3 regions of the Paenibacillus sp. ALE2 genome follow, and region 3 is predicted to be linked to each of the others. Evidence: riboswitches for the same ligand, from Rfam matches in the RefSeq annotation. Region 3 holds a riboswitch; each other region holds the start of a gene.
What was found. Region 3 has a riboswitch for glycine ahead of sdaAB (L-serine ammonia-lyase, iron-sulfur-dependent subunit beta). Riboswitches for the same ligand answer to the same signal wherever they lie in the genome.

Region 1 (2,266 bases), 1.8 Mb from region 3:
AACAAGCGATATATCAAGCATTGCACCATCAATTTGTAGCAAGTGCATTGGCGACCAAACGGGGACATGAGATCATTCCGGGCGCTCAGATCGGCTGTATGCTGGCCCGCATTGAAAGCTACCCACATACGTGTAACCCAGAAGATATCCTGAAAGCACAGCATGAAAATCAAATGAACCTGTTCTTTACGGATGTGCATGCTCGTGGGGAATATCCCAACTATATGAACCGCTATTTTGAAGAAAATAATATTGTGATCCAGACAGAACCCGGCGATGCCGAAATTTTGAAAAATAACACGGTCGATTTTATCTCATTTAGTTACTATATGACCTTGACCGTATCGGCAGGGCCAGAAGGCGAAAAGGCAGCAGGGAACCTGATAGGCGGTGTGAAAAATCCGTATCTGCAGTCTTCCGACTGGGGATGGCAGATCGATCCGATCGGCCTGCGTGTTACACTGAATACGTTTTATGATCGCTATCAAAAGCCACTGTTCATCGTGGAAAATGGCCTGGGTGCGTATGATAAGGTAGAAGAAGACGGCTCTGTGCATGACACGTATCGCATTGATTACTTGCGTCAGCATATTGCCCAAATGAAGGAAGCGATTGCTGACGGTGTTGATCTGATTGGTTACACCAGCTGGGGACCTATCGACCTTGTGAGCATGTCTACGTCCGAAATGTCCAAGCGCTACGGATTTATTTACGTTGATCTGGATGATGACGGTAACGGAACGCTTCAACGCTCCAAAAAGGACTCATTTAACTGGTATAAAAATGTGATAGCAACCAACGGTGAAGAATTGTAATTCCATATCGTTTTGGCGGGTACAGCAGAGAAAATCCTCAGGATGCAATCTGCTGTACCCGCTTTTTGTATAGACACTCTATTGATTCTTTCAGAGGGCTTCACAAATTTTTCACTTGTAATAAGCTGAAATTTTTCTGTATAATGAATAAAAATTTCATATGTCTGGTTGATGTTTGCGGGAGATGGAATGAAAGTTCCAACCGAAGGGGCAAAACTCTCAGGTGCTTAGGCTGATTTACAGCAACGAGCAGGGACCGTAAACGGACAGAACTCTGGAGAGACCCTTAATTGGGCGCCGAAGGTGCACCGCAGATCACATCTGCTTAAACTCTCAGGCAAAAGGACAGAGACGCGAATAACCTGTGACAGGGATAGCCCTAGGCTTTTTATAAGCTTTTAGAGGTGAAATCCTGCACAAGATGGTTGTATTTTTTCGTGCCTTTAACCTCTCCAGGAGTCGAATCAACAGATTTGACTCTTTTTTGTTTTCTACTATGCTGGAGGAGCGGGTTGAAATGAATTTGGTACATGTGTTAGAAACGATTAGCAGTTGGATATGGGGGGCGCCTCTCATCATCCTTGTTATGGGAACGGGGTTATGGCTGACCATACGTCTAAAAATGTTGCAGGTATTCCGCCTGCCCCTGGCGATCAAGCTCATCGGTAAGGCCCCGAATGAAGGTAGCGGGGATGTAAGTAGTTTTGCAGCTTTGAGTACGGCATTGGCGGCTACCGTCGGTACAGGAAGTATTGTCGGTGTAGCGACAGCCATTAAGCTGGGCGGGCCGGGTGCCTTGTTCTGGATGGTCGTTGCAGCCTTCTTTGGGATGGCGACGAAATATGCGGAAGGTGTACTTGCGGTAAAATACCGGGTGAAGGATCGGAATGGACAATTTTCCGGCGGCCCGATGTATTATATTGAAAAAGGCCTGGGACGCCGTTTTAAACCGTTGGCGATGCTGTTTGCTTTTTCAGGGATGCTGGTAGCGTTGTTCGGAATTGGAACATTCCCTCAGGTCAAGGCGATTGTATCTTCGACTGAAAACAGTTTTGGCGTTCCGCCGATTGTAACGGCGCTGACAATTGCTGTCCTTACAGGTCTTGTGACCATTGGTGGACTCAAAAGCATTGCCAAGGTATCGACGAAGGTCGTTCCTTTTAAAACAGGCCTGTATGTATTAATTTGTATCATTGTACTGATTCGATTTGCTGACCAACTTCCTGCCGCAATTGCGCTTGTGCTTCATTCGGCATTTTCAACTACATCGGCAACCGGCGGATTTGCAGGAGCTACGATTATGCTGGCCATGCGCAGTGGGGTAGCCAGAGGTATTTTTGCCAACGAAGCTGGATTGGGGAGCGCACCGATTGCAGCCGCAGCTGCCAAAACCAAATGGCCTGCGGAACAAGGGCTGATTTCCATGACAGGCGTATTTATTGATACGATGG
Region 2 (2,266 bases), 2.0 Mb from region 3:
ATATCCATATAAAAATTTAGAATAAAGCGCTAATATTCCATCTTATATTGCTCATTATTGTTCATCCGAAATCAACTGCTCGTACTGATCCGCAGACAGCAGCTTGCTCAGAGCTTCCTCGACATCATTGCCCATCTCTACTTCGATCATCCAACCCTTTTCATAGGGAGATTCATTCACCAGCTCAGGTGTGCTTTCCAGAGCTTCATTTACTTTCAATACGGTTCCCGCCACCGGAGCAAAAAGGTCGGATACGGTCTTCACCGATTCAATTGTACCAATCTCTGCCCCCTGTTCAATCGTTGCTCCCGCCCCAGGTAATTCCACAAAAACAATATCACCCAGTTGATGCTGTGCAAAGTCTGTAATGCCGATCCGCAACGTCCCGTCTGCTGTGCGCTGAACCCACTCATGTTCGTCTGTATACCAAAGTTCCCGTTTCACTTCACTCATCCTGCTTTCGCCTCACTTCCACATGAATAAAATGCTTTTAATCACCTGTATTAGACAGGTTAAGATTATGACAACATGAACACTCATGTCAATAATACTAACAAAAATACTTCATGTTATCTCATATAGCATAGAATATTAAAAAATGATAACTTGTAACAAACGCTTACATATCCTTATTTATACATTAAATGTTTTTTGGATTGTTTTATATGACATTTTTATTGACATTTTGAATGAATTTGCGTATTAATGGGTTATAGCAAATGCTTTTGGAAATACCCCGACAACTGCAAACGCGGATGAACGCGGAGGGAGAGACTACCCAAAAGATTCGCATAGCTGTTATCGTTTCTGAGACAGTTGTGCACGCGAACTCGGATCAACTTGTTACCTGCAAAACCGGGTAACCTACCGTTGATCCAAAAGGTAGCGCCGAAGGAGTAAACTTGCATTGCAGGTGAATCTCTCAGGCAAAAGGACCTCTGCCGGACGCATCTCTGGAGAGCATTCGCGATTAGAGCGGATCACCCAAGAGGAAACCTGGTTTACACCGGGGTAACTTTCTGGTATCAAGGACAGAGCTAAAAGAAGAGTATGGACTGCCGTCTATACGTTTCTTTCAGCCTGTCTTTTTTGTTTAGCCGATTACACTGGATAGGAGTGAAAAAATGTCTAATTTGCGAAGAACACCATTATTTTCGTCCTACGGGACGCAGCCCGGGGTTCGTTGTATTGACTTTGGCGGGTGGGAGCTTCCCGTTCAGTTTAGCGGCATCCAAAAAGAGCATGAGGCCGTCCGGCAACGCGCGGGTTTATTCGATGTCTCGCACATGGGCGAGTTTTTGGTTGAGGGCAAAGAAGCCGAGGCTTTTTTGCAACGGGTAACCACGAATGATGTCAGCCAGTTGGAACCGGGCCAGGCACAATATTCACTCCTGTGTTACCCCGATGGAGGCGTAGTGGATGACTTGCTTGTATACTGCAAAGGACCAGAGCGCTACATGCTCGTTGTGAATGCCTCCAACATCGACAAAGATTGGGATTGGCTCATGCGCCACGTACCTGCATCGGTTCATCTGGAGAATGTGTCTGATGCGATCGCATTGCTGGCATTACAAGGTCCGGAAGCAGCACATATTGCCGCAGCCGTGACAGATGCAGATATTACGAATCTGGCATCTTTCCGATTCCATGAGAACGTGCAATTGTTCGGAGCAAAAGCACTCGTCTCCCGAACCGGATATACCGGGGAAGACGGTTTTGAATTTTATATACCTGCTGAGGAAGCACCCGCCGTGTGGAATGGTTTGCTTCGTTGCGGTGAATCGTATGGGCTAATTCCCGCTGGGCTTGGTGCTCGCGATACACTGCGGTTTGAGGCACGGCTGCCGCTGTACGGACAAGAGTTATCTGCCACCATTTCACCGCTTGAGGCTGGTTTAGGTTTCTTCGTCAAGCTGAATAAAGGAGATTTTATCGGCAGAGAAGCACTGCAACACCAGAAAGAACAAGGAATTCCTCGCAAGTTGATCGGGCTGGAAATGATTGACCGCGGTATCCCGCGCGCTCATTATCCAGTCTTCGCGGAAGGCCAACACATTGGTGAGGTCACAACGGGGACTCAATCGCCCACCTTGAAGCGTAATTTGGGGCTAGCCCTGGTGGACAGTCGTTTTAGCACCCTATCTACACCGTTAGAGGTCAAAATTCGAGGTAAACGCCTGCGTGCGGAAGTGGTCCCAGCCCCCTTTTATAAACGGTCACGCTGATCTTAATCCTCTTCACTCTAAAAAAGCGATCATGTCAGATA
Region 3 (2,266 bases):
ATATTGCAGCAGGGCAGCCTGCTCGGATGCCTTAAAGGCCACATTCGCTTCACCGATGATGAACACATCATATTGGCGCAGCTTATCATAGGTTATGGCCTGTTCTCCATAAGTAAAAGGAATAGGGCGGTTCAATTGATCCACAGTAAAGCCTACATTACGTAATCCATTGGCAAAGTCGGAGAAGGCGCCTTCAATGACCCAATCTGCTGCACCAGCCGTCTGTGCGTGCGTATTATCGAACAGCACCTTCTTGCCTTTTCCATCCGGCAGTGTAGTACCGGGTTGACCCGGGTTGCCAGGTTCAGGTTCGCCAGGTTCACCTGGTTCCCCCGGCTCGCTTCCACTCACCAGTTCCACAGCGCTTGGACTTTTTACTCCACCAAAATTATTGTAGGCACCAAGCGTACCTGTCACGCGAATTTTGCTGCCGACCAGTTCAGGATGACCTGTTAACCCAAATTGCCCTCTGTACGCAGATGTCAGCTGCACATCCAATAGATTAGACGTGCTACGTTCATTGGACTGGTCGGCAATCAGTACGTTAAAATCATTCGCAAACGGAGCAGAAAAATTAGCTGTTTTCGATCCGGTAGCATGTCCGACGATGTAGCCTTCCACCGTCACTGTACCTCCACTGCCTTGGCGCTGAAGTGCTTCGTCTACTGTCAATGCTCCCTCTGCCTTGACCTGACCGAATGGAACGAGGATCCCAATCAACAGCGATACGATCGCTGCTAGATGCAGCACCCCTTTCAAGCGTGAACCTGTGAACCGCAAGCCTTTTACCATACGTCAATATCCCTCCTATAATTCCATAAATGTACTTGTCCTCTATCAGATTAGCTGTCAATCTTCTAATTCCTTCCTGATTTCATCCATAATTATGTAAATTTTAATCTTTTTTATCGGAAACTCGCCTGTTTATGTAAAAATTGAAACCTGCGATTGACACCGAGCACGGCATACATTACGCTAAGAAAGATATGTAGAACGGTATACGCGAATGAAGATGACGGGAGAGTCTGTCCAGGGGCTTACACGCTGGCGGCACCGAAGGAGCAAGACGTCAGCACCCGGCTGGCGGATAATCTCTCAGGTCCATGTATCGTCATCTGACGCAACTCTGGAGAGAGCGCAAGCCACCCAAGGGGTAAGGCGGTAAGTACACCGCACGAAACTCTCAGGTAACGAGGACAGAGATAAGGGAAACTTCCTTATCCTGTCCTTTTTTGCGCTCACATTGTACGTCAGCATTAGGAACCGTCATAGCTGCGCACAAACGCGGAAATACCATATACTATGGTACTAGAACATACAGGGGGCCACACCATGCGTTTCAAAGATGTATTTTCCATTATCGGTCCGGCCATGACCGGACCTTCCAGTTCACACACTGCAGGCGCGGTGCGGCTTGCACGCGTTGCCCGTCACTGGCTCGGGACGCAGCCGGACCGTGCCCGCATGACACTGTACGGGTCCTTCGCCGACACCTACAAAGGACACGGTACAGACCTGGCACTCATCGCAGGCCTGCTCAATTACGATACAGACGACCACCGAATTCCAGATGCCGAGCAATGGGCGGAGCAGGCTGGAATGGCCGTGGAGTTTGCCGTCAGCGGACTACCCGCGCCCCATCCAAATACCGTCCGTTTTGAACTGTGGAAGGGTGAGGATCAGCGCACACTGCTGGGTTCCTCCATCGGCGGCGGCAGCATCCATGTCCAGCAGCTCAACGAATTCCGAGTCAACCTGACCGGGGAGCTGGCTACGTTGGTGCTTCTTCACTCGGATAAGCCCGGCACATTAGGTGCGGTGACTTCAGCACTCGGCGCTGCCGACATTAACATTGCCTATATGCATGTGGATCGCAAAGGCCGAGATGGAGAAGCACTTACCGCCATCGAAACGGACAGTCCTCCTACGGCTGAACTGATCGCAAAACTACGATCCTTACCACATATGTACGAAATTAAAATGATTAATTTGAAAAAAGGAGCTGAATCTGATGCGATTTAGCCATCTGCATGAAATCAGCGCCATATGCGCGGAGGAATCCACCACGATTGGCCGCCTGATGATTCAAGAGCAGGTACAAGAGACGAATACAACGGAAGAAGAAATCTTCCGCCAAATGTCTGATTATTATGAAGTCATGAAGGAGGCCGTTCATCGTGGTCAGACACAAGACACCGTATCCCGCAGTGGATTAACGGGCGGTGACGGCAAGCGTCTGGCCGAGTATCTGCGGGCAGGGGAAACC

Region 1: linked by a shared signal. The riboswitch ahead of ACXHJ1_RS12860 (alanine/glycine:cation symporter family protein) and the one ahead of sdaAB (L-serine ammonia-lyase, iron-sulfur-dependent subunit beta) in region 3 are both predicted to bind glycine.
Region 2: linked by a shared signal. The riboswitch ahead of gcvT (glycine cleavage system aminomethyltransferase GcvT) and the one ahead of sdaAB (L-serine ammonia-lyase, iron-sulfur-dependent subunit beta) in region 3 are both predicted to bind glycine.

What each region holds. Positions count from the first base shown of each region.
Region 1 is NZ_CM134213.1:2,936,418-2,938,683, forward strand. It holds gene ACXHJ1_RS12855 (glycoside hydrolase family 1 protein) at 1-815, shown strand, start outside; glycine riboswitch at 984-1,068, shown strand; glycine riboswitch at 1,080-1,174, shown strand; gene ACXHJ1_RS12860 (alanine/glycine:cation symporter family protein) at 1,333-2,266, shown strand, end outside.
Region 2 is NZ_CM134213.1:3,111,395-3,113,660, reverse strand. It holds gene gcvH (glycine cleavage system protein GcvH) at 55-453, opposite strand; glycine riboswitch at 862-935, shown strand; gene gcvT (glycine cleavage system aminomethyltransferase GcvT) at 1,125-2,225, shown strand.
Region 3 is NZ_CM134213.1:1,103,083-1,105,348, forward strand. It holds gene ACXHJ1_RS04655 (DUF6359 domain-containing protein) at 1-792, opposite strand, end outside; glycine riboswitch at 1,007-1,121, shown strand; gene sdaAB (L-serine ammonia-lyase, iron-sulfur-dependent subunit beta) at 1,333-2,022, shown strand; gene sdaAA (L-serine ammonia-lyase, iron-sulfur-dependent, subunit alpha) at 2,012-2,266, shown strand, end outside.